4 regions of the Comamonas serinivorans genome follow, and region 2 is predicted to be linked to each of the others. Evidence: predicted binding sites of a transcription regulator. Region 2 holds the regulator's gene; each other region holds the start of a gene.
The links. The regulator sigma-54, encoded in region 2, starts transcription at its own class of promoters, with help from an activator protein. The targets are predictions, from matches to a motif close to TGGCANGNAANCTGCTTT.
Positions count from the first base shown of each region.

Region 1: the regulator sigma-54 is predicted to act here: its motif matches at 5,538-5,555, upstream of CCO03_RS10430 (formate/nitrite transporter family protein).
Region 3: the regulator sigma-54 is predicted to act here: its motif matches at 4,519-4,536, upstream of glnA (type I glutamate--ammonia ligase).
Region 4: the regulator sigma-54 is predicted to act here: its motif matches at 3,203-3,220, upstream of exaC (acetaldehyde dehydrogenase ExaC).

Region 1 covers NZ_CP021455.1:2,448,916-2,456,370, forward strand. Annotated here, with positions in the region: gene nirB (nitrite reductase large subunit NirB) at 1-498, opposite strand, end outside; gene CCO03_RS10415 (nitrate regulatory protein) at 761-2,053, opposite strand; gene cobA (uroporphyrinogen-III C-methyltransferase) at 2,065-2,832, opposite strand; gene CCO03_RS10425 (bifunctional protein-serine/threonine kinase/phosphatase) at 2,865-4,616, opposite strand; gene CCO03_RS10430 (formate/nitrite transporter family protein) at 4,603-5,418, opposite strand; gene purD (phosphoribosylamine--glycine ligase) at 6,087-7,367, opposite strand.
Region 2 covers NZ_CP021455.1:4,419,853-4,427,307, forward strand. Annotated here, with positions in the region: gene CCO03_RS18900 (sensor histidine kinase) at 1-697, shown strand, start outside; gene CCO03_RS18905 (porin) at 802-1,725, opposite strand; gene CCO03_RS18910 (RNA polymerase factor sigma-54) at 1,961-3,541, opposite strand; gene lptB (LPS export ABC transporter ATP-binding protein) at 3,553-4,350, opposite strand; gene lptA (lipopolysaccharide transport periplasmic protein LptA) at 4,347-4,970, opposite strand; gene CCO03_RS18925 (thiol:disulfide interchange protein DsbA/DsbL) at 5,075-5,707, opposite strand; gene CCO03_RS18930 (SPOR domain-containing protein) at 5,852-6,559, opposite strand; gene argS (arginine--tRNA ligase) at 6,562-7,455, opposite strand, start outside.
Region 3 covers NZ_CP021455.1:1,165,556-1,173,010, forward strand. Annotated here, with positions in the region: gene CCO03_RS04885 (CusA/CzcA family heavy metal efflux RND transporter) at 1-398, shown strand, start outside; gene CCO03_RS04890 (hypothetical protein) at 1,318-1,677, shown strand; gene CCO03_RS04895 (EI24 domain-containing protein) at 2,184-3,050, shown strand; gene CCO03_RS04900 (competence/damage-inducible protein A) at 3,446-4,258, shown strand; gene glnA (type I glutamate--ammonia ligase) at 4,587-6,002, shown strand; gene CCO03_RS04910 (hypothetical protein) at 6,245-6,790, shown strand; gene glnL (nitrogen regulation protein NR(II)) at 6,780-7,455, shown strand, end outside.
Region 4 covers NZ_CP021455.1:705,070-712,524, forward strand. Annotated here, with positions in the region: gene CCO03_RS02935 (penicillin acylase family protein) at 1-895, opposite strand, end outside; gene exaC (acetaldehyde dehydrogenase ExaC) at 1,624-3,150, opposite strand; gene CCO03_RS02945 (sigma-54-dependent Fis family transcriptional regulator) at 3,472-5,574, shown strand; gene CCO03_RS02950 (SH3 domain-containing protein) at 5,969-6,364, opposite strand; gene CCO03_RS02955 (NIPSNAP family protein) at 6,383-6,691, opposite strand; gene CCO03_RS02960 (DUF5713 family protein) at 6,863-7,204, opposite strand; gene CCO03_RS20795 (DUF5990 family protein) at 7,361-7,455, opposite strand, start outside.

The DNA.
Region 1 (7,455 bases), 2.0 Mb from region 2:
CTTGGCGCACTCCAGCCCCAGCAGGCCGCCCCCCACCACCACGCCGCTTTGCGCGTGCTGGCCGGCTGCCAGCATCGCCTCCAGGTCTTCGATGGTGCGGTAGACGAAGCAACCGGCGCGGTCTGAACCCGGCACGGCCGGCACAAAGGGCACCGAACCCGTGGCCAGCACCAGCTTGTCGTAGGTCAGGGTTTGGCCGTCGGCCAGCGTCACCTCGTTGATGCGGCGGTCGATCTGCGCCACGCGCGCGTTCAGCATCAGGGTCAGACCCGGGCGGTCGTAAAAGCCGGGCTCGACCAGCGACAGGTCCTCGGCACTCGTGCCGCTGAAGTAGCTGGACAGGTGGACCCGGTCATACGCAGCGCGTGGCTCATCGCCAAACACCGTGATCTGCAGGCCTGCGGCCTCGAGGTCGGGGTGGCGGCCGACCATCTCCTGCACGAAGCGGTGACCCACCATGCCATTGCCGATGACGAAAATCCGGGTTGATTCGGGCATTGCAGTGCTCCTGAAAGAAAACGCAAAACGGCGCCCATCGCCAGAGGGCCTGCCTGTGCAGGCCGCCTGGCAATGGACGCCGTTGTCCATGTCGCCGATGCCGGTTCACGCGGGCATCGACCGATGGCACCTTCAATGCAAGGGGCGTGCCAGCTCTGCACAGGCTTGCCGCCCCCGCATTCGCGCCTTTGGCCCCTGGCTTTGGTGCCCGTCGCAGGCTCAACGCACCAGAACAGGGCCGCCCATGCACCGCCCTGGAGGCTCAGGCCTCACCGGGGTCTCGCAGGACGCGTTCGGCCACGTCGAGCAGCGTCATGCCCGCATTCATCGCCATGCGCAGCAGTTGCTCATGGGCTGCGGCCTCGCTCAAGCCGTGCTGGCTCACCAACCGCCATTTGGCTTGCTCGATGCGGCGGCGCTCGACCTGGGCGCGCCGCGCCTGGGCCAGCGCCTGGTCGGCCTCGTGCAGGCGCACGCCCTGCTCCAGCAGCACGTCCAGCACCGAGCGCGCCATGGCATCGCCCATGGCGTCCCCATTCACCGCCGCATCCAAAGGCCGTCCTACCAGGGTATAGGCCACTGCCGTTTTTCTATCAATCGACAACTCGTGGTACTGCCTGGATGCCTGATTCAGACTCGCCAGCGCCTGGGTGGTCTCGGTCACGCGCTCGCGGCAGCAGGCGGCCAGGTGCAGGGCCAGCTCGCGCTCCAGCTCGTGCATGGCGTCGATGCGGGCCGTGCACACATCGAACCAGATGGGCGCGAAGGCCGGCGCCTGCGGCTGCGTGCCCTGGCTGAGGGCCCGCAGGCGCTGCAGGGCCAGCTCGTCGGCGCGCAGGGCCTGCCAGCGCGCCAACAGGGCTGCGGGCGCGTGCTGGCAGAACAGCTCGATGCTGCGCTCTTGCGCCTGCACCAGACCCGCCATCAGCCGCCGGTGCGCGTCGTCAAACGCGCCCGCCGCGAACCCGCGCACCCCGTGAGCGCGCTCCTGCCCGCACAGTTCCTTGGCCTGCATGAAGTTGAGCAAGGCCACCAGCAGGTGCGTGATGACCGGATCGGCCGCCCCTTCCAGGGCTTCGATGCTGACCCCCAGCAGGCTGCCGATGCAGCGGCCGTAGCCGTCCAGCGCCTGGTCGGCGGTCAGGCGCGCCTGCCGCAGTTGCGCACGCAGGGCGGGCAGGCCGTCCAGGCCATGCAGCGCGTGGGCCACCGCGTGCAGGCAACGCGGCTTGGTCAACGGCCAAGCTTCAGCAGCCAGGCCGTCGTCGAGCTGCTGGCGCAGGGCCTGCTCGGCCGCTTCGGCCACGTCCACCTGTGCGGCCCAGGTGCTGCGCACATCCGCAGGCCGCACCGCCACAAGGGTCAGGTGCAACATGGCCTGCCCACGCTCTTTCTGCAGGGCATGCACCAAACGCCCCACCGTAATCACCAGCTCGCAGGTCTGGGCCAGCTCGCCCATGCCTTGCAGCTCGCGCCGATGCGCCGCCAGCATGAAACGCAGCGTCAGCGCGCTGTCATGAACGGGCGCTTGAGCAGGCGCGCGGGACACAGGCACCGCCGATGTCCTCATGCGGCCCGTGTGCGGTGGCCGGCCACTTCGGCCTCGGGCAGCACCTCAGCCTGTGCCAGTGACACCACCCGGCCCACCACAAGGATGGCGGGGCTGCGCAAGGCGAAGCGCCGCGCGGCGTCACGCAGCTGCGACAGCGTGGTCTGGCACTGGCGCTGCTGCGGCAGGCTGGCCTGCTCGACCAGGGCGACCGGCATGTCGGCCGCCATGCCGGCACCCAGCAGCGCGGCCTGGATGTCAGCCAGCTTGGCCACCCCCATGTAGATCAGCAGGGTCGTGCCGCCGGCCACCAGGGCCGCCCAGTTGGGTGCATCGCCGTGCTCGGTGTGGCCGGTCACCAGCGTCACACCCTGGGTGATGCCGCGCATGGTCAGCGGCAGCCCGCAGGCCGTGGCCGCGGCGAGGCCGGCGGTGATGCCGTTGACCACCTCGCAGGCCACGCCATGTGCCTGCAGCCAGGCCACTTCTTCGCCCGAGCGCCCGAACACTCCCGGGTCGCCGCCCTTGAGCCGCACCACGCGCAGGCCCTGGCGCGCGTGGCGCAGCATCAGCCGCTGGATGAAGGCCTGTGGCGTGGAACGGCAGCCGCCGCGCTTGCCCACCGGCACCAGGCGGGCCTGGGGGCAATGTGCCAACACCGCTGGGTTCACCAGGTCGTCCACCAGCACCACATCGGCCTGCCCCAGCACGCGCACCGCCTTCAGCGTCAGCAGCTCGGGGTCTCCGGGGCCTGCGCCCACCAACCACACCTTGACGTCACTCATCTCGACCCCTTGCCCATCCATGTCCCACGTGTTCAGCCGCGCGCCAGCGACCCCAGCAGAGCCAGCAACAGCACCACGCACAGGCCCTGCCAGAACGCCACCGGGTGGCGGGCCACCAGCGGCAAGCGCTGCGGGGCGGCCGCCACACTGGGCATGCGCAAGGCCTGCACGAACTCCGACAACTCGCCAAACCGCATGGCCGGGTCTGGATGCAAGCCCCGTGCCAAGGTGTCGTCGATCCACACAGGCAGGTCGCGGTCGTCCTGGACCACGGGTGCATAGCGCAGGCGCGCCTGCTCGGCCCGCGAACGCGTGCGGGCTGCCTGGGTGCCATACGGCAGGCGGCCGCTCAGCATCTGGTAGGCGATGGCGGCCAGCGCGTACTGATCGGACTGCACGCTGGCGGCCTGGCCCAGGAACAGCTCGGGAGCGCTGAAGGCCAGCGTGCCCATGCCGCCCAGCGGCTCGGTGGCGTCCAGTGCACGGTCCAGCCCCAGTGCCTTGGCCGAGCCCAGGTCGATGATGTGGACCCGGCCCGCCTCGTCGATCAGGATGTTGTCCGGCCGCAGGTCGCGGTGCAGGATGTCCTGCCGATGCATGGCCTGCAGGCCGCGGGCCACCTGCTCGACGATGGCCCGCACCGCGTCCAGCGTGGGCCGCGGGTGTTCGCGCATCCACTGCGTGAGGGTGATGCCGGCCACATGCTCGCTCAGCACATACAGGTGCGACTTCACCGGCGGCCCCGGCAGGCTGCGCACCACGTGGGCGCTGGCAATGCGGCGCGCAAACCAGTCTTCGAGCAACAGCCGCTCCAGGTAAGCCGGGTCCTGGCGGCCGTCCAGCGACGGGATCTTCATCACCGCGCGCGCGCCGCGCTCGTCCGCCACCAGGTAAACGTGGCTGCGGCTGCTGGCGTGCAGCTGCGCCAGCACGGTGTAGCCATCGAGCTGCTGGCCCACGGCCAGCACCGGCGGGCATGGTGGCAAGCCGGTGAACAGGCGCATGTCGGCCGCGCTGGGCACGGGCAAGGCCAGCACCCGCACCAGCTGCACCGTGGCGTCGTCGGTGCTGCCTGCGGCGCGGGCCTGGCTGACCCACTGGCGGGCCAACCGGTCCAGCGCCTGCGCATCGTCCAGCTCGGCATGCGCCAGCGCGGCGCACACGCTGGCCTCGCTCACGTGCTCGTGCACGCCATCGGTCATCAACACGAACACATCGCCCACGGCCAGCGGCGCGGTCTGGTAGTCCAATTCAACATGGGGCTCGGTGCCCAGCACGCGCGTCAGCACCGGCCGCCCATCCACCTGCACGCGGTGGGCGGTGCTCAAGGTGTCGAGCTGACCCTGGCGCACGCGGTAGACGCCGGCATCGCCGACCTGGAAGACATGCGCCGTGGCCGACTGCAACACCAGCAGGCTCAGCGTGCAGGCGTGGGCCTGGTCGCGCTGCAGGCCGACGTGGCCGGCCTGGCGCGATTGCGCGTGCAGCCAGGCGTTGGTGGCCGCGATGACGCGCTGCGCCGATTTCTTCACCGACCAGGTGTCGGGCGTGCTGAAGTAGTCCTCCAGCACGCTGGTGACGGCGATCTCGCTCGCCAGGTGGCTGACGGGGCTGCTGCCGATGCCGTCGGCAATCGCAAAGGCCGCACCCTTGGCGATCAGCCCATGGCCTTGCGGCACGAAGGCGCCATGGCAATCCTGGTTGCGGGCATGGGTGCCGCGCTCGCTGTGCTGCCCCACCTGCAGCCGGAGCGCGGGCACCGCCGCGGCTTCAGCCGATGGCATGTTTGCGCGGGGCGGTTTTCACGTGCGTGGCGTACAGCGCCAAGCCGGTCATGCTCAGGCCGCCCACCATGTTGCCCAGCAGCACCGGGATCTCGTTCCACAGCATGTAGTCGGCGACCGAGAAGTTGCCGCCCAGCATGATGGCCGTGGGGAACAGGAACATGTTGACCACCGAGTGTTCGAAGCCCATGGCGAAGAACAGCATGATGGGCATCCACATCGCCACCACCTTGCCGCCCACGCTGGTCGAGACCATGGCCCCCACCACGCCCAGCGACACCATCCAGTTGCACAGCACGGCGCGGATGAAGATGGTCAGCCAGCCCGCCAGGCCGTGGGCCGCGTAGCCCAGCGTGCGGTTCTCGCCGATGTGGGCCAGCGTGTCGCCGATCTTGCCGGCCGGCGCCGAGAAGCCGTAGGTGTACACAAAGGCCAGCAGGAAGGCCACGATCAGCGCGCCCACGAAGTTGCCCGTGAACACCACGCCCCAGTGCTTGAGGATGGCCGACAGCGTGACGCCGGGCCGGCGGTCGATCCAGGCCAGCGGCGTCAGCATGAACACGCCCGTGACCAGGTCGTAGCCCATGAGGTAGAGCATGCAAAAGCCCACGGGGAACAGGATGGCGCCCAGGATGGGGTAGCCCGTCTGCAGGGTGACGGTGACGGCGAAGGCCGCCGCCACCGAGAGGATGGCGCCCGCCATCAACGCGCGGATGAAGGCGTCGCGCGTCGCCATGTAGAGTTTGGATTCGCCGGCGTCGACCATCTTGGTGACGAATTCCGAAGGCACGATGTATGACATGGGGGACCTCGTTCGTTGCAGGTGAACACGCAAAAAGGCGCCATGAACCGGGTCCCGGTTCATGGCGCCTTTGCCGTGCATCCCACCTGGATTGCGCCAGGTGCGTGGACACCCCAGTCAAAGCACGATGCGTGCCAATTCTTCAAGGCCGATGCAAGGGTTCGCCGCGCGACGGCGGTGCGCCAACCTGCGCATTCGACTCTGGAACAGCTGCGCGCCGCAGCATGGTTGCCCCCAGCCAGGGCGTGCGACCGCAGCCTGCGCCAGACAATGCACCAAGATGGTGAGTTGGCGTCGGCGTGGTGCGGCCGATGCCCCGTCCCTTCCCGCCCCGGAGGCAACAACCCATGCCGCCATGCTGCCGGGTATGTCACCCAGCGCCAATCGGCAGACCGTGGCACGCGCCCGGTAGCCGTGGCTGAGCGCGACAGACTCGAAAGCCTTGTGCAAGGCGATCCCGCAGGCTTCGGCCTGCCCCGGGCAGACCGTCACAAGCGGCGCGCAGGTGTGGTGGGCGGACGGTGCAGAGGCCATGGCGCACCCTGTCCACAGCGGCGTCTGCGGCAGGTTGTTGACCTTCACATGCAGTATGGGCCGGTTTCCGTTCATAAGCGAACGGCAACCAGCCCATACTGCAACCCATAAAATTGGCTTGACTGCAGCCGGCGTCACTTGATCGCGCGGTAGCCGATGTCGCGGCGGTACTGCATGCCGTCGAAGTGCACCTGGCGCGCCAGGTCATACGCACGCTCTTGCGCCTGCTTGAGCGAATCGCCCAGTGCGGTCGCGCACATCACGCGGCCGCCCTGCGTGGTGATTTGCCGGTCGTCGCCCATCTGCGTGCCGGCATGAAAGACCACGGCGTCGTCGCTGTCCTGCGGCAGCTCGGTCACGCGGTCGCCCTTGCGCGGTGCCAGCGGGTAACCGTGGGCGGCCAACACCACCCCCAGCGCGGGGCGGCGGTCCCATTGCAGCTGCATGTCACCGAGCTTGCCGCTGGCTGCGGCGCTCAGCACCTCGAACAGGTCGGACTTCAGCCGCATCATGATGGGCTGGGTCTCGGGGTCGCCCATGCGGCAGTTGAACTCCAGCGTCTTGGGCTTGCCGTTGCCATCGATCATGAGGCCGGCGTACAGGAAGCCGGTGTAGGTGATGCCGTCCTTTTCCATGCCGCGAATGGTTGGCAGGATGACCTCGCGCATGGCGCGCGCGTGCACGTCGGCCGTCACCACGGGCGCGGGCGAATAGGCGCCCATGCCGCCGGTGTTGGGGCCGGCATCGCCGTCCAGCAGGCGCTTGTGATCCTGGCTGGTGGCCAGGGCCACCACGTCCTTGCCGTCGCACATGACGATGAAGCTCGCCTCTTCGCCCTGCAGAAACTCTTCGATCACGACGCGGGCGCCGCCCTCGTTGTGGCTCACGCCCAGCGAGTTGGCGCCCAGCATGTCGTCGATGGCGGCGTGCGCCTCATCGGCCGTCATGGCCACCACCACGCCCTTGCCGGCGGCCAGGCCGTCGGCCTTGACCACGATGGGCGCGCCCTTGGCGTTGACGTAGTCGTGCGCCGCAGCGGGGTCGCTGAAGGTCTGGTACTCGGCCGTGGGGATGGCATGGCGCGCCATGAAGTCCTTGGAGAAGGCCTTGGAGCTTTCGAGCTGCGCGGCCGCCTTGCTGGGGCCGAAGATCTTCAGGCCGTGGGCGCGGAAGTCATCGACCACCCCGGCGGCCAGTGGCGCCTCGGGGCCGACCACGGTCAGGGCGATCTTCTCGGCCAACGCCCAGTCGCGCAGGGCAACCAGGTCGGTGATGGGCACGTTGACCAGCGCGGGCGACAGCGCCGTGCCGCCGTTGCCGGGCGCCACGTACACCTGCTGCACGCGCGGCGACTGGGCCAGCTTCCACGCCAGGGCGTGCTCGCGGCCACCGCCGCCAATGACAAGAACTTTCATGGGATTTGCGCGCGTGGCGCCTCAGGAAACTGCGATGCGCACCGGGGTGCGCGCTGGGGTGTGGGGGTATCGACAGGTCTGCGTTTGA
Region 2 (7,455 bases):
GCTGCAGTCCCTCATGGACGGCATCCGCAACGTCTCCAACACCATCGCCCACAACCTGCGCACGCCGCTCACGCGCATGCGCCTGCGCCTGGACGCGCTGCGCCTGCAAGCCGACGGCCGCCCTGGCGAGCTGGACCTCGAAGCCTTCTCGGACGAGCTGCTGCAGATCAGCGCCATGTTCGACCGCCTGCTGGCCATCGCCGAGGTGGAGGCCGGCGCGCTGCGCATGCAGTTTTCCCCGGTCGACGTCACCAGCCTGCTGGCCGAAGCCGAAGACCTGTACGCCCCGCTGGTGGAGGATCAGGGCGGAACGCTGACGCTGCAATCGCCGAGTGGCCTGTACTGCCTGGGCGATGCCAATCTGTTGGCCAGCGCGCTGAGTAACTTGATCGAGAACGCGCTCAAACACGGGCGCGAAGCGGATGGCAGGGTGCACATCGTGCTCGGCGCGCTTGCCCTGCAGCACGGCGAACTGGGGCCCGCCATCGAGTTGACGGTGTCCGACCAGGGGCCAGGCGCGCCGCCGGCCGCCCTGGAAAAGCTGACGCAACGCTTCTTCCGCGCCCACAGCGACCACCCTGGCCTGGGCCTGGGCCTGGCCTCGGTGCAGGCCATCGCCCAGGTTCACCTGGGCAAGCTGAGTTTCGACAACACCCACCCGGGCCTGCGCGCCCGGCTGGTGCTGCCCGCGGCCTGATATCCCCGAGACCCCGAGACGCGCCCCAGGATGAGGCAAAAAAAAGCCCGGCAAAGCCGGGCCAACTCGGAGAATTGCAGAAAAAGGACAGGTTCCTCCTCAGGTCAGAAGGTGTGCATCAAACCCACACCGTAGTTGGTGGTGCTGTCCAGACGCAGCACCGCGCCATACACCGAGGTGCGCTTGGACAGGTTGTACTTCGCCTCGACCACCGCGTTGGTGTATTTCTTGAGATCGGCGTTGCCCAGCTCGTGCTTGAGGTCACGCGTCACGTCCAGCGTCACGCTGGCAGCGCCGAAGGCCACCGTGCCCCCCACGCTGACACCGCTGCGCTTGGTCGCCACGGCCAGGGTGCGGGTGTCGTTGTACGAAGCATTCAGCGTGAAGGCGCCGAAGTTGTACTTGCCGCCCAGGGCCCAGTTGGCTTTCTCACCCTTGGTCTTGTTGGCCGAGAAGCCGGCCGAGATGGGGCCGTTGGCGTAGGTCAGGCTCAGGTCGGTGCGCGCGGCGCCGCCGTTGTCGGCCTTGAAAACGTAGCCCAGGTTGCCCTGCAGGCCGCCCATGTCGGGCGTGCTGTACATGAACATGCTGCTCGAGCGTTCGCCCACGCCCACGATGCCGTAGGTGTTGGCCACCACCGAGTAGTTGGCGTTGCCGGTCGCTTCCCAGGCCAGGTAGCCGAAGAACGAGGGGTGGTTCATGCGGCCCATCTTGAACGTGCCCCAGTTGCCACCCAGCCAGACGTTGGCCTGGCGCGTCCAGCCGCCATCGCCCGCGCCGGTCTCGGCGTTGAGCTCGGTCTCGAAGTTGAAGCCGGCCGACAGACCGCCGCCCAGGTCTTCCACGCCGCGCAGGCCGATGTGGCTGTTGGTGTTGTTCATCACCGTGTTGCCCTGCATCTGGGTCTTGGCGCCATCGAGCTTGCCCAGGCCCAGGTCGGCCAGGCCGTACAAGGTGACCGACGATTGGGCCATGGCGAAAGGCGAGCTCAGGAGCAGTGCAGGGATGAGCAGATGGGTGCGTTTCATGAAAGTCCTCGTGGCGTGAATCCAAATCCAAAACGGTGCAATTCGCACCACCTCGGTGCAGTCTTGCGACGTTCACAGTGATACGAGCAACCTCTGTGCCAAGCCCCTAACAGCCCGTCACATGGGGGTCACTGCAACACATCCATGGCTCTGGCAATGTTGCAGAGCCAGGCAAACGATTATGGAGTACTTGCCAGAAATGGCCGTCAAGATAACGTAAACTTCCCCATACCCCTCACAATGCTCGACGCAATGTGGTCGTGGGGATGCGCATGGCCTCGCGGTACTTGGCCACCGTGCGGCGCGCGCAGTCGATGCCCTGCTCCTTGAGCATCTCGGAGATCTGGTTGTCCGACAGCGGCTTCTTGGGGTTTTCTTCGGCGATGAACTGCTTGATGAGCGCCCGCACCGCCGTGCTCGAGGCGCTGCCACCGGCCTCCGTGTCCAGCCCGGAGCCGAAGAAATACTTCAGCTCGAAGGTGCCGAACGGCGTGGCCATGTACTTGGCCGTGGTCACGCGCGAGATGGTCGATTCGTGCAGGCCCAGCTCATCGGCGATTTCGCGCAGCACCAGTGGCTGCATGGCCAGCTCGCCATGGATGAAGAAGCTGCGCTGGCGCTCGACGATGGCCTGCGACACGCGCAAGATGGTGTCGAAGCGCTGCTGGATGTTCTTGATGAACCAGCGCGCTTCTTGCAGCCGTTGTTGCAGGGCCTGGTGCGAGTCGCTCTTGCCGCCGCGCAGGGCATTGGCGTAGACGTCGTTCACGCGCAGCTTGGGCATCACCTCCTGGTTCAGGCGCACGCGAAAACGCGGGTTGGCGCCGTTGCCCTCGATGCGCGAGACGATGACGTCGGGCACCACGATGTTGCGCTCGACGTTGACGAAGCGGCGACCGGGCTTGGGCTCGAGCCGGCTGATGCAGGCCAGGCCGGTGCGCACCGTGGTTTCGCTGAAGCCGCACAGCTGCGACAGCTTGCGCGCATCGCGGCGCGCGATCAGGTCGATCGGGTGGCGCACGATGTCGCGCGCCACGGTGGCGATGGCGTCGTCGGGGTTGGCCTGCAGCAGTGCGTCGAGCTGCAGGCACATGCATTCGCTGAGGTCGCGCGCGCCCACGCCGGTGGGCTCCATGGCCTGCACCAGGCGCAGCGCCAGCATCAGGCGGTCGATCAGCTCGTCGCGCTGGTCCACGTCGGTCGGCCGCAGGCCGTCGGCCAGGTCGTCAACGGACTCTTCGAGGTAGCCGTCTTCGTTCAGCGATTCGATGATGAAGTACACCGCCGCGCGGTCCACGTCGGACAGGTGCAGGGCCAGGGCCTGGCGGTGCAGCGTGTCGTAGAGCGACTCGTGCATGCCGGTGCGCTCGCTCGCATCCAGCGCGTCGTCGTCGGGGGCGCCAGCGCCGCGCGGCAGCGCATCGCCGCCCCACTCGCCATCGTCGGGCGACAGGGCGTTGGAGCCATCACCCTCCCAGTTCACGCCAGCGTCGTTGTCTGTATCACCGGAGGATGCCCCATACTCGTCATCACCACCGGCTGGCTCACGGTCCGGACGCTCGCTGGCAGACTCGGTTTCGCTGGCGCGCTCGCTGATGCGGTCCCCGACGCTCACGTGGGCATCGGCCTGGGCCAGACCGAAGTCCTCCTGCGGCGCTTCGCCGTCTTCACGGTCGAGGAAGGGGTTGTCCCCCAGCATCTGCTCGACCTCCTGGTCGAGTTCCAACGTGGACAGCTGCAACAGCCGGATCGACTGCTGCAGCTGCGGGGTCAGCGTCAGGTGCTGCGAGACACGGAGCGACAGGCCTTGCTTCATCGCGACGCGGCTTACATGCGGAAGTTTTCGCCAAGGTACACGCGCCGCACCTCGGCGTTGTCGACGATCTGAGCCGGCGTGCCCTGGGCCAGCACGCGGCCCTCGCTGATGATGTAGGCGTGGTCGCAGATGCCCAGGGTTTCGCGCACGTTGTGGTCGGTGATGAGCACGCCGATGCCGCGGGCCTTCAGGAAGGCGATGATGCGCTGGATCTCGATGACGGCGATGGGGTCGATGCCAGCAAAGGGCTCGTCCAGCAGGATGAAGCGCGGCTGGCTGGCCAGCGCACGGGCAATCTCGACCCGGCGGCGCTCGCCCCCCGAGAGCGACGGCGCGGGCGAGTCGCGCAGCTGCTCCACGTGCAGCTCCTGCAGCAGCGTGGTCAGGCGCGACTCGATCTCGTCGCGGCTCAGCGGTTTGCCGTGGGCGTCGCGCTGCAGCTCGAGCACGGCGCGCACGTTCTCGGCCACGGTGAGCTTGCGGAAGATCGAGGCCTCTTGCGGCAGGTAGGACAGGCCCATGCGCGCGCGCAGGTGCATGGCCTGGCGCTGCACCGACTGGCCGTCGATGGTGATCTCGCCGGCGTCGGCCCGCACCAGGCCGACGATCATGTAGAACGACGTGGTCTTGCCCGCGCCATTGGGGCCCAGCAGGCCGACGACCTCACCGCAGCGCACGGCCAGCGACACGTCGTGCACCACGGTGCGCTTGCCATAGGCCTTGCGCAGGTGCTGCACGTCCAGCCGGCTGTGGCGGTCCGTGGCGGCGGGCGCAGCGGCCACGCCGGCTGCCTCGGCCAGGCCGCTCATGGGCGCTCCTGGTTCAGGCTGCCCGAGGGCTGCAGCGGCGTCGAGCCCGGCGCTGGCGCGCCGCCCGCGGGTGTCTGCGGCGTGAGCACGGCGCGCACGCGGCCCTGGCGGCCCGGCACGGGGGTGCCCTGGTCGGTGGCCGAGCGCACGCCGCCATCGACGGTGACCACCTCGGTGGTGTTGTTGTAGAGGATGTCGCTGCCGGTGATGGTGTCGGCCACGCGCGTGCCCATCAGGCGGCGGATTTCGGCCTGCTGCACCAGGCGAACGGTGTCGGCCTTGCTGTCGTAATGGATGGTGCGGCCTTCGCCCTCCATGTACTCGTCCACCCCTTCGCGCTTTTGGTGGAAGAACGCGCGCTTGGTGCCCGCTGCGTACAGCACGCCGAACTGGTTGCCGGCGTCGTCCTGGCGCACTTCGAGCTTGCCGCCCCGCATGATGATGCTGCCCTTGGTCAGCACCACGTTGCCCGTGAAGACCGACAGCTTCTGCTTGTCGTCGTAGGTCAGCGCATCGGCCTCGATGTTCATCGGCTTGCTGCGATCGGCACGCTCGGCCTGCGCGAACGTGGCCAGGCCCGACAACAGGAGCGCCGCCAGCAGACGAGGAATCGGTTTCATATGAGGCACGTTTTTTGCTTTCACCAATTTTTGATTGTAGCGAGCGCGAAAAAGCCCGCCAAGGCGGGCTCGTCGGTTGCAGCCTCTAGACTGCGGCCTCGGCCTTATGCCTTGCGTTCCTGGGCAATCAGGGTGTCCGCCACCTGCAGCATGCCTGCAAACCCGCCGGTGCGGCTGGGGTCGGTGTAGTACTTGCCCGCAATGCCAAAGCCCGGCGTGCCTTCGACCTGGTAGGCCTGTTGCAGCACGATGGCCTGCTTGACCTTGGTCGAGACGCCGAAGGACTTGTACGCGGCCAGGAACTTGGCCTTGTCCACGCCTTGCTTGGCCACCCAGTCGGCGGCCACGTCTTCCTTGTCGACGCGGATCTTCTCGGTCTGCAGCGCGGCAAAGACCTTGGCGTGCACCTTCTCGAGCTGGCCCAGGGCCTGCAGGGCGTAGAACAGGCGCTGCAGCGGCTCGAAGGCGGCGTTGAAGCCCACGTGCTCGCGGCGCACCACCACGTCCTTGGGGGCCTTGCTGATCCAGTTCTCGAACTGGGGCTCGAAATGCATGCAGTGCACGCAGCCGTACGAGAAGAACTCGACAATTTCCACCTTGGGCGCCGCGGCCGCCACAGGTGCCTTCTTGGACAGCGCCACGTAGTCCTTGCCCGCGGTCAGCGCCCAGGCGCCCGTGGGCACCAGACCTGCGCCGGCCACGGCCACCAAGCCCATCGAAAAATCACGTCGTTTCATGGTCAAAGCATTCTCCTAGAGGCCCTCATAGAGCGGCAGGGTTGGCGCAAGTTCCGCAGCGCCCCGTTGATGGACTGGCCAAGTGTGCAGTATGACCGCATTGCCGTTCATGGCTCAACGGCTAACGCACCATACTGCCTCACATCAGCGTTGCACACGCACCAGCGCGGAATCCACGCTGTTGTTGTCCAGCTGGGCCTTGGCGCGGTCGGCCGCTTCCTTGTTGTCGAACGGGCCCACGCGCACGCGGTACACCGTGCGGCCGGCCTGCTCGCGCTCGGTCACGCGGGCCTGGATGCCCAGCATGCCCAGGCGCGCGCGCTGGGCGTCGGCGTCGGTCGAAGAGCGGAATGCCCCCGCCTGCACGTAATAGGTGAAGGGGTCGCCCGAACGGGCGTTGGCCGCGGTGCCAGCGCGCTCGCGCAGCAGGTCGCCCAGGGGGTCGTCGCTGGGCTTGGCACTGGGCGCGGGCTTGGAGGCCGGCGGCTTGGGCGGCGGCGGCGTGGTGTCCGAATCGGGCACGAGCGACGGTTGCGGCGGCGGCAAGGTGGTCGTGGCGACGTTGTCGTCGGCCGGCGGCACCAACGCCCCGCCCACGGCGCCCGTCACCGAGGGCTGGCGCACCCCGGTGCCGCGGCTGCCCAGCGGTGAGTTCGGGTCCCAATTGCGGTTGCGCTCGGCCTCGGCCGCGTCCTGATCCGCCGTACGCGGCTGGTTGTGGTTGGTGAACGGCACCGGCACCTTGCCCACGTACAGGGCGACGGCGACGGCCACGGCCAAGCCGAACAGGATGCCGAGGATGATGCCCAGGATGGTGCCCCCATGCTGGGACTGACGCGTCTGCAAAGTCATGCTCACATTCTCTCCGGGGCGGAAACCCCCAGCATCGCCAAGCCATTGCGCAGCACCTGGCGGGTGGCGCTGATCAAGGCCAGGCGCGCCAGCTTGGTGGGCTCGTCGTCGACGAGGATGCGTTCCGCGTCGTAGTAGCTGTGGTAGCTGGCGGCCAGGTCGCGCAGGTAGAAGGTCACGTCATGCGGCGCAAAACCGGCGGCGGCACTGGTCAGCATGTCCGGGTACTGGGCCAGTTGCTGCATCAGCGCCTGCGCGGCGTCGGTGGCCAGCGGCGACAGGTCCACCGAGGCCAGCGCCTGCAGCTGGGCGGGCAGCAGGCGCTGGTGAACGTCGGCGATGACCGCGTCCACCGTTTGCCCGTTCTGGCTGGCCAGGGCGGTCACGCCATCGTCATCCAGCCCCAGCAGCCCGCGGCGCAACACCGAGCTGATGCGCGCGTGCGCGTACTGCACGTAATACACGGGGTTGTCGTTGTTCTTCTGCACCGCCAGGTCCACGTCGAAGGTGTACTCCGTGTCGGGCTTGCGGCTGAGCAGGAAGAAGCGCACGGCGTCCTTGCTGGTCCACTCGATCAGGTCGCGCAGCGTGACGTAGCTGCCGGCGCGCTTGCTGATCTTCACCTCTTCGCCGTTGCGCACCACGCGCACCATGGTGTGCAGCACGTAGTCGGGGTAGCCCTGGGGGATGCCGACGTCGGCCGCCTGCAGGCCGGCGCGCACGCGCGCGATGGTGCCGTGGTGGTCCGTGCCCTGGATGTTCACCACCTTGTGGAAGCCGCGCAGCCACTTCTGGATGTGGTAGGCCACGTCGGGCACGAAGTAGGTGTAGCCGCCGTCCGTCTTGCGCATGACGCGGTCTTTGTCGTCGCCATAGTCGGTCGAGCGCAGCCACAG
Region 3 (7,455 bases), 1.3 Mb from region 2:
GCATCCTGGCACTGTGGCTGCGTGGCATGCCGTTGTCCATCACCGCAGCGGTGGGCTTCATCGCGCTGTCGGGCGTGGCGGTGCTCAACGGCCTGGTGCTGATCGCCTTCATCCGCACCCTGCGCGAGGCAGGCGCCTCGGTCAGCCAGGCGGTGCGTGACGGTGCGCTGACGCGGCTGCGTCCCGTGCTGATGACGGCGCTGGTCGCCTCGCTCGGCTTCGTGCCCATGGCCATCGCCACCGGCACGGGGGCCGAGGTGCAACGCCCCCTGGCGACGGTGGTGATCGGCGGCATCCTGTCGTCGACCGCCTTGACGCTGCTGGTGTTGCCGGTGCTCTACCAGCTGATCCACCGGCGTGACGACGGGCCAACGTCACCTTCACCCCTCAAGGCATGACGAGAGGATCGATCTGGTAACCCCCAGGGTTCAGAGCCCGCGCCAGCCACTGATGCACACGTGCGGATCAACGTGTGAGGTTTCTGCCACAAGTGCGTGGCAGTCGCATCAACGCAACATAATGCAACATACCGCGCCCTGAATCCTTAGGCCAGATGACAGATGGGAATGAATCGTGAGTAAACATCGATTGTTGATTGCATCTTTGGGATTGGCCCTGAGTCCTGTGGCCTTGGCCGCGACCCAGGACTTCACCAGCCCGGGGTTCCATGGCTTCACGGTGCCGGCTGGGGTGACCTCCATCCAGGTGGAAGTGGCAGGTGCAGGCGGTGGGGCGGGTTCTGGCTTCACGTTTCGAGATGTGCCCGGAGCGCCGCCATACATGATTGGGGTGTTTCCTGGAGGCAGTGGCGGCGCGGGCGCACGGGTCACCGCCACCTTGACCGTGGTGCCGGGCGACCTCCTGGAGATCGTCGTTGCAGATGGTGGCAAAGGGGGCTCGCTCCATCGAGCTGATGCGCCGGTCGGAACGGGGGCTGGGGGATCTGGCAGCGGATCGGGGGGGGCAACCACGAACGCGGCATATCCAGACCCGGGTTCGAACACGCGCAGCATGGCGGGCGGCGGCGGAGGTGGCGCTTCGTCGCTGTCCATCGGTGGCACGTTCATTCGAGCCGGCGGCGGCGGCGGGGGCGGCGGTGCATTTCAAAGCCAGGCCACCGTGTCGACCGCAGAGTCTGGGGCGAATGGGCTGCAGCCCGCTGTATCGACCGCCAGTTGCATGAGCCCCGGCGATGGTTCTGATGGGACTCACTCACCCCTGTTGGTCGAGAACGGGGCCTACCTCAACACCGGATCAGGCGGGGGCGGGGGAGGGGGCTATCTGGGGCAAGTCGGAGCCGGCGGGATCACCCCCGGCTTGCTGTTTGACTTCGGACCTCCGGTGGTGGAGTTTGCACCCACCGGCGGGGGCGGTGGCGGCTCGTGCATTCATGTGAATGGCACGCGCCAGCTCTCCAACGTCAATTCGGATGTCCAAGGGGGCTCGGGTGGCGTCGCAGATTCAGACCCGATTTTGATCACAGACTTCTTTGACGGCATCGTGTCGCCCCCCATTGATGGCTCCGCTGGCTGGGTGAGGTTGACCTTCTCCGATGCGCCTGTCGTCACGCCCCCTGCGCCTGCGCCGGTGCCGGCTTTGGGGATGGCTGGCGTGGTCTCCCTCTCGGCCTTGATGCTCGGGATGGGCGTGTTTCGCCGACAACGCCTCAACCCCTGAAGTCATGGGCGGTTGGGTGCGCTTCAGGTGAGCGTGGCGGTTGCCCAAGTGAGCTGTCGATGGCGAGCGGAGGCACATCGCTCGGCACAGCCCTGCAATCGGTTCAGGGGTCAGCGCGGCCAGCCAACCCTATACGGCAGGTCGCAGCCGATGACGGGCGGCACTCATCGGGGCGTCTCGCCCTGAGCGCCAGGGCGGGCGATCTTGAGCAGTCCGAGACCGATGTTTTCATGGCCGCAGCCAACGCGCCTGCGATGGGGGGTATGAGGGGATTTTCGTTTTCATATGAACGGCAACTGCGCGATACTGCTGCAGCTTGTGACTTGAATAGGGCGAATCCCGGTGGCGAGCCGAACTGATTTCGATGGCCCCTCTCGTTGCGCCGCAGGCTGCGCCACAGGGGGCAACCCCTCGCGATGCCCGCCTGTTTCCCCGCATGGCGGGGGGGCGTGCGGGCCGGATGTGGATGATGCAGGCCCTGACATGGCCCTTCGATCGAACCCCTCATGACCCGTGTGCTTCGCAGTTTGAGACTGGCCCTGGCCGACCTTTTGCGCCCGCGCACCTGGGCTTACGTGGTGCTGCCCATCCTGCTTCTGGGGCTGCTCGTGGGCGGCGTCAGCGTGCTGTTCTGGGACGAAGCGAGCTCGGGCTTGCTGCGTTGGCTGTCGGGCTGGGCCATGGTGGAGGCGGTGCAACACCACATGACGCGCTGGTTTGGCCACGCCGCCTGGCTGGGCGACGTGGGCGGCGTGTTGGTCGGGCTGATGCTGGCCATGGCCTTGTACACGGTGGCGCTGCTGTGCGCGGTGGTGGTGGCGTCGGCCGTGCTGGCGCCGCTGGTGGCGCGCGATGTGGCGCGGCGTCGCTTTGGGGGCCTGGCGCGCCGTGGCGAGACCACGTTCTGGCAGTCGGTCGTCTGGTCGGCTTCGGCGCTGGCGCGGGCGATGCTGTACCTGCTGATCAGCCTGCCGCTGTGGTGGGTGCCGGGTGTCCATTTCATCGTGCCGCCCTTGATCTGGGGCTGGCTCAACGCCCGCGTGATGGGCTTCGATGTGCTGTCCGACTTCGCGACCGGGCTGGAGTTGCGCGAGCTGCTGCGCACCAGGCGCCGCGATCTGGTGCTGATGGGTGTGGTGACCGGGTTGCTCGGCGCGGCTCCGGCGGTGGTGTGGGCGTCGGGGCTGCTGTTCGCGGCGTTCTTTGCCGTGCTCATGCCGTTGGCGGCCATGATTTACATGGCCGTGCTGGTGTTCACAGCCCTGTGGTTTGCCCATTACACGCTGGATGAGTTGCAGCTGCTGCGCGATAAGAATGGGAGTACGGCGGTGTTTCCGATTCAAAATAAATCGAAGCTGGCGAATACTGCCTGATAAGGCTTTTCAAGCCTGGCCAAGCGGTCGTGGATTGACGCGGCGCGGACAGGTGCCCTGCTGCGGCAGGATTCGCAGGCGTCCTCCTGCGCCGTTCAGTCCGATGGCGTCGGCGGTGCAACCGTGGCCCTGCGCTGGCGGCCTTGGCGCTGCGCGTGATGTCCGTGTCGCTTCGCCGCTGCATGCGATGGCACCGGGGCGGAGGCCGCTGACCCCGGCCGCGTCCGGCGCGATGGGGCCAGAATGCGGGCGGTTCATTCCCTTTCTGCTGCCCATCGCCTGCCATGTCTGATTCACCTGATTCGAACACCGCGTCGTCCCCTGTCAGCGAGGCCGACGAGGCCTTGCGCGTCGTGCCCGACGCAACCTTCACCTGGCCCGCCGACGAAGCCCGCATGCCGCGGGTTGGGCTCATCGTGGTGGGGGATGAAATCCTGTCGGGCAAGCGCCAGGACAAGCACCTCGCCAAGTGCATCGAGCTGCTGACGGCACGCGGCATGAGCCTGGCCTGGGCCGAGTACGTGGGCGATGACCGCGACCGCATTGCCGCCACCCTGGCGCGTGCCTTTGCATCGGGCGACGTGGTGCTGTCCACAGGCGGCATTGGGGCGACCCCCGATGACCACACGCGGCAGGCGGCCGCGCAGGCCCTGGGTGTGCCGCTGGCCTTGCACCCGCAGGCCAAGCTGCTGATCCAGGCGCGCATGCGCGAAGTGGCGCAGCAAAAGGGCGAGCCCTACGAGCCCGAGCGGCCCGACAACCTGCACCGCCTCAACATGGGCGTGTTTCCGGCCGGCGCCAGCCTGGTGCCGAACGCGTTCAACCGCATTCCCGGCTTCAGCTGCGCCGGCGCGCGCGGTGGGGCGGTGCACTGCTTTCCGGGGTTCCCGGTGATGGCCTGGCCCATGATGGCCTGGGTGCTGGACAGTTACTACCAGCGCTTGCAGCGCCGGGTCGTGCAAGTGGAGCGCTCGGTCATCATCCTGGGGGCGGCCGAAGGGCTGCTGACGCCGACGATGGAAGCCATTGAGTCCGAGCACCCCGCCGTGAAGGTGTTCAGCCTGCCCTCGGTCGACCACCCGGAGTGGGGGGCGCACATCGAGCTGGGGGTGAAGGGCGAAGCGGCCGAGGTGGAAGCGGCGTACGCCGACCTGCGCCAGCGCCTGGCCGCGTTTGCGTTGCGCTACGGACCGGAATTGAGCCGGTGATCCCCCGGAGGGCTTGTGACGCACCGTTTCGGGGCTTTGTCATGCGTATTGCACCAATCTGGTGACTTTCGAGAGGTGTGAACCAAAGTGGTGCGATCGCCAAGGGGGTGGGGCGGCGCCCCACCGCCGTGCGTGAGAAAAAAGCGCCGGGACCTGGGAGCGCCCCTGCCCGACAGGGCGGAGTCAGGGCACAATGCGCGCGCGCTGTGAAGAGCGGGAGCCATCGCGAAGGTCGCGACCCCCGATCCCCACCAGCAACATGGCATGAAACCTGCATTCTTCCGGGTGGATTGCTTGATGAACTGATCGGATTAACCAGGAGAGCTTGATGGCCAAGAGTGTCGCAGACGTGATGGGCATGGTGAAAGAGAACGAGGTCAAGATCGTTGACTTCCGCTTCACCGACACGCGTGGCAAGGAGCAGCACGTGAGCGTGCCGCTGTCTCATTTCGACGAAGACAAATTCACCGAAGGCCATGCGTTCGACGGCTCGTCGGTGGCCGGCTGGAAGGGCATTGAAGCCTCGGACATGCTGTTGATGCCCGACCCGAACACGGCGTACATCGACCCCTTCTTTGAAGAACCCACGCTGGTGCTGAGCTGCGACGTGCTCGAGCCCGGCGACGGCAAGGCCTATGACCGCGACCCGCGCTCGATCGCGCGCCGCGCCGAGGCCTACCTGAAGGCCTCTGGCCTGGGTGACACGGCGTACTTCGGACCGGAGCCCGAATTCTTCATCTTCGACGGCGTGCGCTGGGCCGACGGTCCCTCGGGCACGTTCTTCGAGATCGAAGAGTACGAAGCGCCGTGGAACACCGGCACCAAGTTCGACACCGGCAACCGTGGCCACCGCCCGACTACCAAGGGGGGCTATTTCCCCGTGCCGCCGGTTGACTCGACGCACGACATGCGCACCGAGATGGTCCTGATCCTGGAATCGCTGGGCATCCCGGTCGAGGTGTACCACCACGAAGTGGCGGGCGCTGGCCAGAACGAAATCGGCACCAAGTTCAGCACGCTGGTCGAGCGCGCCGACTGGACGCAACGCCTGAAGTACGTGGTGTGGAACGTGGCCAATGCCTATGGCAAAACCGCGACCTTCATGCCCAAGCCCTACGCCGGCGACAATGGCTCGGGCATGCACGTGCACCAGTCGATCTGGAAGGACGGCAAGAACCTGTTCGCGGGCAACGGCTATGCCGGCCTGTCGGACACGGCGCTGTACTACATCGGCGGCATCATCAAGCACGCCCGTGCACTGAACGCCATCACCAACCCTGGCACCAACAGCTACAAGCGCCTGGTGCCCGGCTTTGAAGCCCCCGTGAAGCTGGCTTACTCGAGCCGCAACCGCTCGGCCTCGATCCGCATTCCGCACGTGGCCAGCGACAAGGGCCGCCGCATCGAAGCGCGCTTCCCCGATCCCCTGGCCAACCCGTACCTGTGCTTCTCGGCGCTGCTGATGGCCGGTCTGGACGGCATCGAGAACAAGATCCACCCCGGCGAAGCCGCCACCAAGGACCTGTACCACCTGCCGCCCGAAGAGGACGCGCTGATCCCGACCGTGTGCTCCAGCCTGGATCAGGCCCTGGAAGCCCTGGACAAGGACCGCGCCTTCCTGACGCAAGGTGGCGTGTTCACCGACGCGATGCTGGATGCCTACATCGAGCTGAAGATGGGTGAAGTGCAGCGCCTGCGCATGTCGCCGCACCCCGTCGAGTACGACATGTACTACTCGCTGTAAAACGCAACATCGCGTTGACGTGTGAAAGGACGGCTTTGGCCGTCCTTTTTTGTGGGTTCCCAGCCACGCTTGCGGTGTCAGGGGGCGGACTTTGCGCGATACTTACCCGTCGATAAAGTTGCGTTCACTTACAAATTGGGCGCTTCGCCGTCGGGTGTGATGGAATCTTTGGGCGTCAGGCCACTCCATAGCGCTTTTGACCGATGCAGGTGGGCTTCAGGGCCCCATCAAGGAAAGCAGTCATGCATGTGATCATCCCTTCGTTGTTGTTGGCTTTGGTGGCGGGCCTGCCCATGGCCGCTGCGGCGCAGGACAAGGTGTATCGCTGTGGCAACGAATACACCAACCGGCCCGCCAAGGGCAAGGACTGCAAGGCGCTGGACACCAGCGTCGGGGTGACCGTCATCCATGGCACCCGGCCGCAGGCCGTGGCAGCGCCATCGCCGTCGCCGAGTCCCCAGCGCACCGCTGCCGCGGCGCCGCCACGGGCGCGCCCAGCCCCCACGGCCACCGTGGCGACGGCCGTGCCCCGTCCGGTGTCCAACGACCCGGGCCAGAAGGCGCGGGACAGCGACGCCCGCGTGATCCTCGAGAACGAGCTGCAGCGGGCCCAGTCGAAGCAGGCCGAGCTCGTCAAGGACTACAACAATGGCCAACCCGAGAAGGTGGGCGGCGAGGCACGCAACTACCAGAAGTACCTGGACCGCGTGGCGGGCATGAAAGCCAACCTAGACCGCAACCAGGCCGACATCGACAGCATCCAGCGCGAACTGAGCCGTGTTCGCTGAGGACCCTGCTGCGCTGGCGGACACGGCGCGCTTTCAGGCCTTCGACCGCCTGGCCTCGCTGGTGGCCGTGGTGCGTCACGACGGGCAGTTCGCCTTCGTGAACGTGGCCCTCGAGAGCGTGCTGGGTCGACCGCTGCACAGCCTGCGTCAGTTGAGCCTGCAGCATTACCTGCAGGACACGCTGGACTTCGAGCAGGCCCTGGCCGGTGTGCGGCGCAACGCGTTCTCGCACATGCGCTTCGATGCCACGCTGGTGCATCCCGAATTGGTCGAGCCCATGTTGGTGCACGTCATGCTGGCCCAGCCCGAAGACCCCGATGAGATCGTCATCGAGATGGTGCCCATCGACCTGCAGGTGCGGCTGGCCCGCGAGGAGCGCCAAGCCGGGTTTGGCGAGGCCAACAAGGAGCTGGTGCGCAACCTGGCGCACGAGATCAAGAACCCGCTCGGCGGCATCCGCGGCGCGGCCCAGCTGCTCGAAATGGACATCGAGGACAAAGGCCTGCGCGAGTACACCCAGGTCATCATCCACGAAGCCGATCGCCTGCAGACCCTGGTCGACCGGCTGCTGGCGCCGCATCGGCATGCCCATGTGGTCGGTGCCGTCAACATCCACGAAGTCTGCGAGCGGGTCCGCTCTTTGATCCTGGCCGAATTTCCCCAGG
Region 4 (7,455 bases), 810 kb from region 2:
CGTCGATGGTGAGTTGCATCTGGTAGAAGCGGTCGGCGCCCTTCCAGTACCAGTGCGGGTTGCCGAACAGCAGCGCGCTGCCGCCCGTGGCCTGCTGGCCAAAGCCGTACATGTTGCTGCCCACGCCGGCTTCGCCGCCCACCTGCAGCTTGGGCGCCTTCATGCTGCCCGGCGCCAGCGTGGGCAGGCCGCCGGCGCCGGTCTGGCCGCTCTTGGCGTCGCCGGCATCGGCTGCCTTGGCCGGGGGCTGGGCGTTGGCGATCATGGCCACGAAGTTGCTGTGTCCGCCGGCCAGGTTGGCGGCCAGGGCGCGGCGCCACAGGTCCTTGGCGGTGATGGGCTGCACCCACTCCGCGCTGCGGCAGGCGGCGTTGCCCGTGGCCTGGCCGCCGCGGGCTTCCTTCACGTAGCGGTTGTAGCCGGCGGCAAAGCCAGCCATCACCTTCAGCGCGTCCTCGGGCTGCGCGTCCATCATGGCCTGCACGGCGTCGTCGTTCACCACGTGCTTGAAGAAGAAGTCCGAATCGAGGTTGCGCGGCTGGTCGATGGTGGTGGCGTACACCGCGTTGGCCTCAGCGCCCAGGTAGCGCGAACGCTCGCCGCGGTAGGTCAGGAAGCTGTCGGCCAGCGTGCAGAGATTGTCCTGCGCCTGCGCATAGCCCACGCCATAGCCCAGGCCGGCCCAGTTGCTGGCCTTGATGTGCGGGATGCCCATGGCCGTGCGGCGGATTTCGGCGCTGAAGTCCTTGCCCGTCGGCGGGGTGGGGTCGTCGTCATCGCCCGAGCCGCCACAGGCGGTCAAGGCCGCGATGGCAACCAGCGACAGGCCCCAGCGCAGAGGGTGGCTGGCGCTGGGAGGACGCGCGCGGCGCGCGCCAAGGTCAAAACCATGCATGCAAGTGTCTCCGAGTGTTGTTGTCGTCCGCCTGGTCACGGCGTGCAGCACCCCACAGCGGTGCTGGCGGAGCAGGCGGGGCTCAGCGTAGGAGACTGCGGCCGTCCGCACATGCGCGTTTACCCGCGTACCGTGGCCCCATGCGGGAATGCGGCGTGCGGGGCCTGGCGCGTCCGGGTCGTTCGGCTGCGAGCGCCTGCCGCTTGTCCTGCCCAGCGCTTCCCGTGCGCCCCGGGCGGGGTCAGCACCGTGGGCTGGTGTGGCCTGTGCATGGGGGGCCGATGCAGGGCGCGTGCTGGAACGGGTGGAGGTGTGCGGAGGCGCATGGCCAGGCGGTGCGAGCTTCACGCGCTGAGTGATCAGGCACCGTTGCGAAAGGCGCTGGCCTCACGCTGAATCGAGGTGGCCGGGCAGTTGCAGACGGCACAGGCGGCGGCGCACGGGTCAGTTCGGCTGGCGCCCAGATCGTCGCCGACATGGGCCACACGGCGGTGCTGGTGAGCCGGAGCTTCCAGATGGGCGAGGGGGCGTGGGGCCTCTCGGTGCAACGCGGTGGATGCGTGCCGCTGCTCGATTGGAATTCTATTGAACGATGCAGTATGGCGTTATTGCCGTTTGTGCTGCATCGGAAAAAAGTTGATACCCTATGCGGATGTCTTGATGCCTGCCCATGACCCTGACCCTAGCCCGCGTGAAGCGGGCCAGGGTCTGGTCAGCGCGAGCGCGCGTCAGAAGAAGCCCAGCTTGTTCGGGCTGTAGCTGACGAGCAGGCACTTGGTCTGCTGGTAGTTGCCCAGTGCCACCTTGTGCGTTTCACGGCCGATGCCCGAGGCCTTGTAGCCGCCGAAGGTGGCGTGGGCCGGGTAGGCGTGGTAGCAATTGGTCCAGATGCGGCCGGCCTTGATGGCCCGGCCCATCTTGTAGGCCGTGCTGCCGTCGCGGCTCCACACGCCGGCGCCCAGGCCGTAGATGGTGTCGTTGGCGATGGCGATGGCCTCGTCCATGTCCTTGAAGGTGGTCAGCGCCGCCACGGGGCCGAAGATCTCCTCCTGGAACACGCGCATGTCGTTGCGGCCCTGCAGGATGGTGGGCTGGATGAAAAAGCCGGTGTCCAGGTCCTGGCCCATGAGGTTGCGTTCGCCGCCGATGATGGCGCGCGCCCCTTCCTGCTGCCCGATCTGGATGTAGTTCAGGATCTTGTCCATCTGCACCTTGGACACCTGGGCACCCACCATGGTCGAGACATCCAGCGGGTGGCCGGTCTTGATCTTGGCCACGCGCTCGCGGGCACGCTCGATGAAGCGCTCGGCGATCGACTCCTGCACCAGGATGCGCGAGGGGCAGGTGCAGACCTCGCCCTGGTTCAGCGCGAACATGGCCAGCCCTTCCATCGCCTTGTCGAAGAAGGCGTCGTCCTGGTCCATCACGTCGGCGAAGAAGATGTTGGGGCTCTTGCCGCCCAGCTCCACGGTCGAGGGGATGAGGTTGTCGGCCGCGGCGTGCAGGATGCGCTGGCCCACGGGGGTCGAGCCTGTGAAGGCGATCTTGGCGATGCGCTTGCTGGTGGCCAGGGCCTCGCCGGCCTCTTTGCCGAAGCCGTTCACGATGTTGACCACGCCCGGCGGGATCAGGTCGCCGATCAGCTCCATCAGCACCAGGATGGAGGCGGGCGTCTGTTCGGCCGGCTTCATGACCACCGAACAGCCGGCGGCCAGCGCGGGGGCCAGCTTCCAGGCCGCCATCAGCAGCGGGAAGTTCCAGGGGATGATCTGGCCGACCACGCCGATGGGCTCCCGGAAGTGGTAGGCCACGGTGTGCTCGTCGATCTCGGAGATGGCGCCTTCCTCGGCCCGCAGGCAGCCCGCGAAGTAGCGGAAGTGGTCTACCGCCAGCGGCAGGTCGGCCGCCATGGTTTCGCGCAGCGGCTTGCCGTTGTCGATGGTTTCGGCCACGGCCAGGGTGTGCAGGTTCTGCTCGATGCGGTCGGCGATCTTCAGCAGCAGGTTGGAGCGCTCGGTCACCGAGGTGCGGCCCCAGGCGTCCTGCGCGGCATGGGCGGCGTCCAGCGCGCGGTTCACGTCCTCGGCATCGGACTGCGCCACGGTGCAGAACACCTTGCCCGTGATCGGCGACACGTTCTCGAAGTAGCGCCCGGCCGAGGGCTTGACCCATTTGCCGCCAATGAAGTTGTCGTACTGCTGCTTGTAGGGGTAGGCGACGTCGATCTGGAATTGCTTGAGGTCGAACATGTTCATGGCGTTTGTCTCCTGTTGGGTTTGGGCTCAGCCGGTGGCTGGCGCCCGGTCACATACAAGCTTCATGCCAGCTCGGGGCTGCCGGCGCACAGGCCGCCAGGCTGCGTGTCTGCAGGCATCGAGTGGGCCGGGCCGAGCTGGCCGCCTGTGACAGGTTCTGTTCCAAACTGGAACAGGACCTGTCACAGCCCGGACGCAGGCCATGTCGTGATCTGTCACACCCGCCGTGGCGGCCTTTGGCTATAGTGGCCCGCACACCCCGATGTCCGCACACGGACACACCCGGCCCGGCCGCCCGGGCCGCGCGCTCAGGAGACAAGCATGCGCAACGAAGACGGCCTGCAGCAGGCCAGGCGTCACCTGCTGGAACAAGGCGTGGTGCTGCCCAGCGCGCTGGATGACCGCCTGGCGCGGTCCTGGCAGCGAAGCTGGAATGCCGGCCTGGCCCCCGACTCGCGCGGCGAAGGCCAGGGGCCGGTCACCGGCCCGTCGTTCGCGCGCCTGCTGCAGCGCAACGCCCAGCTGCTGGCCTTTGCCCGGCCCGTGATGGACTTCATCTACCGCCAGGTGCGCGGCCACCACAGCATGCTGGTGCTGGCCGACGCGCACAGCACGCTGATGCACACCGTGGGCGACGACGGCTTTCTGGACCAGGCGCAACGCGTGGCCTTGCGCTGCGGCGAGTCCTGGCACGAGCGCGAGCGCGGCACCAACGCCATCGGCACCGCGGTGGCCGAGCGCACGGCGCTGCAGGTGCGGGCCGGCGAGCACTACCTGGCGCAGAACGGCTTTCTGCATTGCTCGGCGGCGCCCGTGTTCACGGCCCAGGGCGAGGTGGCGGGCGTGATCGACATCTCGGGTGACGCCTTTGCCTCGCAGCCGCATGCGCTGGTGCTGGCCAACAGCGCGGCGCGCATGGTCGAAAACAGCTGGCTCAAGTCGCGCTACCCGGAGCATGTGCGTATCCACCTTCATCCGCAAGCGGAGGGCCTGGATACACCGGCTGAAGGCATCGTGGTGTTGACGACAGAGGGCGTCCTGGTCGGTGGCAACCCCGAAGGCATGCGCATGCTGGGGCTGTCGACCGGCGATTGCTTTTCGCTGCGGCTGGAGGATCGCCTGCAGCACCGCTTGGCCAAGCTGCTGGCGCAGGCCGGCAAGCTGCCCCAGGCGCTGTACCTGCCCGACGGCGAGCGCCTGCACATGCGCGTGCACCGGCCCGAGCCCCGGGTGCTGCGCCCGGCCCCGCGCGCGCGGCCGAACCAGCCTGCGTCGGCACCGTCCAGGCCGGCAACGGGTGCGTCACCGGTTGCGGCCCCTGAGGGCCCTGACGCCCTGGCCCGCTGCGACACGGGAGATTCGCTGTGGCAGCGCGCGGCGCGACAGGCCAGGCGACTGTTGCACACCCCGGTGCCGCTGCTCATCCTCGGCGAATCGGGCGTGGGCAAGGAGGTGTTTGCACGCGCTTGCCACGACAGCGGCCCGCGGGCCGGCCAGCCCTTCGTCGCCATCAACTGCGCAGCGATCCCCGAGTCCCTGATCGAGGCCGAGCTGTTTGGCTACGCGCCGGGCGCCTACACGGGCGCGCAGCGCAGCGGCAGCCCCGGCCGCATTCGCGAGGCGGACGGCGGCACCCTGTTCCTCGACGAGATCGGCCACATGCCGGTGCTGCTGCAAACCCGGCTGCTGCGCGTGCTGCAGGAGCGGCAGGTCACGCCACTGGGCGGCGGCCCCCCCGCAGGCGTGGACTTCGCCTTGATGAGCGCCACCCACGCGGCGCTGGACGAGGCCGTGGCCGACGGCCGCTTTCGCCGCGACCTCTACTACCGCATCAACGGCTTTGCGCTGCGCCTGCCGGCCCTGCGCGAGCGCAGCGACTTCGACGCGCTGGCGCTGCGCATCCTGCGCGGCTTCATGGGGCCGGGCGAGGCGGATGAAGCGCAGGGGCCGGCCGATGCCCCCGGCGCCGGCAAGGCGTGCGAGGGCGCTGGCGCCTTGCCGGTGGCGCCCGACCTGCTGGCGGCCCTGCGCCGCTACGACTGGCCGGGCAATGTGCGCCAGCTGAGCAGCGTGCTGCAAACGGCCTGTGCGCTGCGCGAGCCCCACGAGGCGTTCATCGGGTGGCAGCACCTGGCCGACGACGTGCGCGAGGCCTTGCGCCGCCACGAACCCGGCCTGGCCGGTGCTGGCGTCGAGGGCGTGGGGTACGACACCGCGGCCGCGGCGACGACTCACCCCGTGGCCAAGGAGCGTGCTGCTGCCGGTGCGTGGCAACCAGGACCGGACACGGGCAGCCTCAAGCAGCTGTCGCACCAGGTCCTGCAACGCACGCTGCAGACGGTGAATGGCAACGTCAGCGAAGCCGCGCGCCGCCTGGGCATCAGCCGGCAGACGGTGTACCGGCGCTTGCGCTCGGCGAGTTGATGCCGCGCCGGCCTGCGGCGCAGGCCATTGCCATGCCGGGGTGTCGCTCCGGTTCAGCCGGTGTGTCCGGGCTCACGGCGCATCCTCGGTCCTCAGGGCCGATCGCTGCCAGGCGCACCACGTCAGTACATCGGCGGCCTGGGCATCGCATTCGGGCCATCCCTTTACCGCGGGGCGTGGGATGGCGCCTGCCAACCGGCATCAACCCCGTGCGAAAGCGTGTGCCTCTGCGAGTCAAGGTGAGCATTGTTTGAGATCATTCAGGCAAGGCAGTATGGCGGTGATGTCGATTCAATGACATCGGTGATGCGTTGATACTGCCTGGTACCATCGAGTCACATCAAAACCTGTCCCCGCATGGCGCTTGGCCTCCAGACAGGGCGCCGGTGAACGATCAGGATTCGCCGCCGGCGTTATGCGGGTTTGACGCGTGCAGGGCTTGAAGCTTGGCCAGCGGCACCCAACCCGACGTCGGTGTGCGGGCGCTGTCGCACCAAACCCAGCCATTCAAGACGCGGGAGCCCCAAAGCACATCGCCTTGTTGCACCTCCAACTCTCTGGCGGTGTAGCTTTCTCGGGCGCGCGCCAGGGTGTCCTGGGACATTTCCAGGATCTGCCGTGGCACCCAGCCACCTGGCTGGCCGGGTGTTTCGCAAAACAACCAGTTGTCCCAGCCCTCTGGACCTTGGTAGGTCTCGCCCACGGTCAGCAGTGCGCCTGCTTCAAAGGTGATGGGCTCGGGGTACTCGCTGACGTGGCCCTCGATGACGAGGTAGGGCTGGGGCGCCATGGTCGTGCGGGCAGGCCGTCACTGGCCAAAAACCGGGCGAAAGAAGCTGCGCTCATAACTCACGATGCAGCGCGTGTCTTCGGCGTACTTGAAGGCGGCCTGGCATTCGGGGTCATCGAGCGACTGGGTGCGGTAGGCCTCGTAGAGCGCCAGACTGGGAAAGGTGAACAGGGCCAGCGCCACGTTGTTGGCGCCCTCAGACGGCAGGAAATAACCGTGGTGCGTGCCGCCGAACTTCTCCACCAGGGGTATCCAGACTTTGCCGTAATGCTCGAATTCTTTGACCTTGTATGGGTCGATGATGTAGCGCAGGTAGCAGGTGATCATGGGGGAAATGGGGTGATGTCGGATGGATGTTCGCCCCATCGGCATGATGGCTTGAACGGGTATCAGAGGGTAAGGCATGCGGATGCGCGCCAAATCGACAGCATGCGCACGGGTGCCAGCCCTCGGCATTGCGGCATGGCCCCAGGCCGACGGCCTGGCAGGCATCCAGGCTCACCAATCTCGCGGCGCCATGAGTTCTTCCACGTCGGCCTCGGCAAACCCGTAGGCCTTGGCGATGGCGTCGAAGTCTTGGGCAATCGCCTCGCGGGCGGCGGTTTCGATCTCGCTGCCCCGCTCCTCGAAGGCTTCCTGCAGGTCGTTGAAGCGCTCGGTGGCAGCGTGCGTCAGCGCATACAGCCCAGCCAGGTCAGCGGGTGGGTTGCGTTCTAGGGCCAGGCACACATCGACCAGGATGGCCTCGCCCTGTTTCACCAGGTCGTTGGGGAAGTACGGATCGCGGTACATGTCCTTGAGAAAGGCGTAGTTCGCCATGGTGGCGTTGTTCAGCGTCATGAGGTCTCCCTGAAAGTCGTCAAAGGCCGTGATGGCCGCCAAATGGTCGATGCCGACACGCCCGCACGGGTCCGCAGCAGCGCAGGTTGCTCAGCGTGTCAGGATGCTGGCTTCGGCACCCAAGGTGCCACATCCTGGCTCGGCCTGAACGAATTGTCAGGTGGCGCCCGCAACAGCCCAATCCGACAGCAGAGGAACGGACGCGCAGAACGGCCCGCCATCCTTGGCACGGCCATGCACGCGTGCCTGCA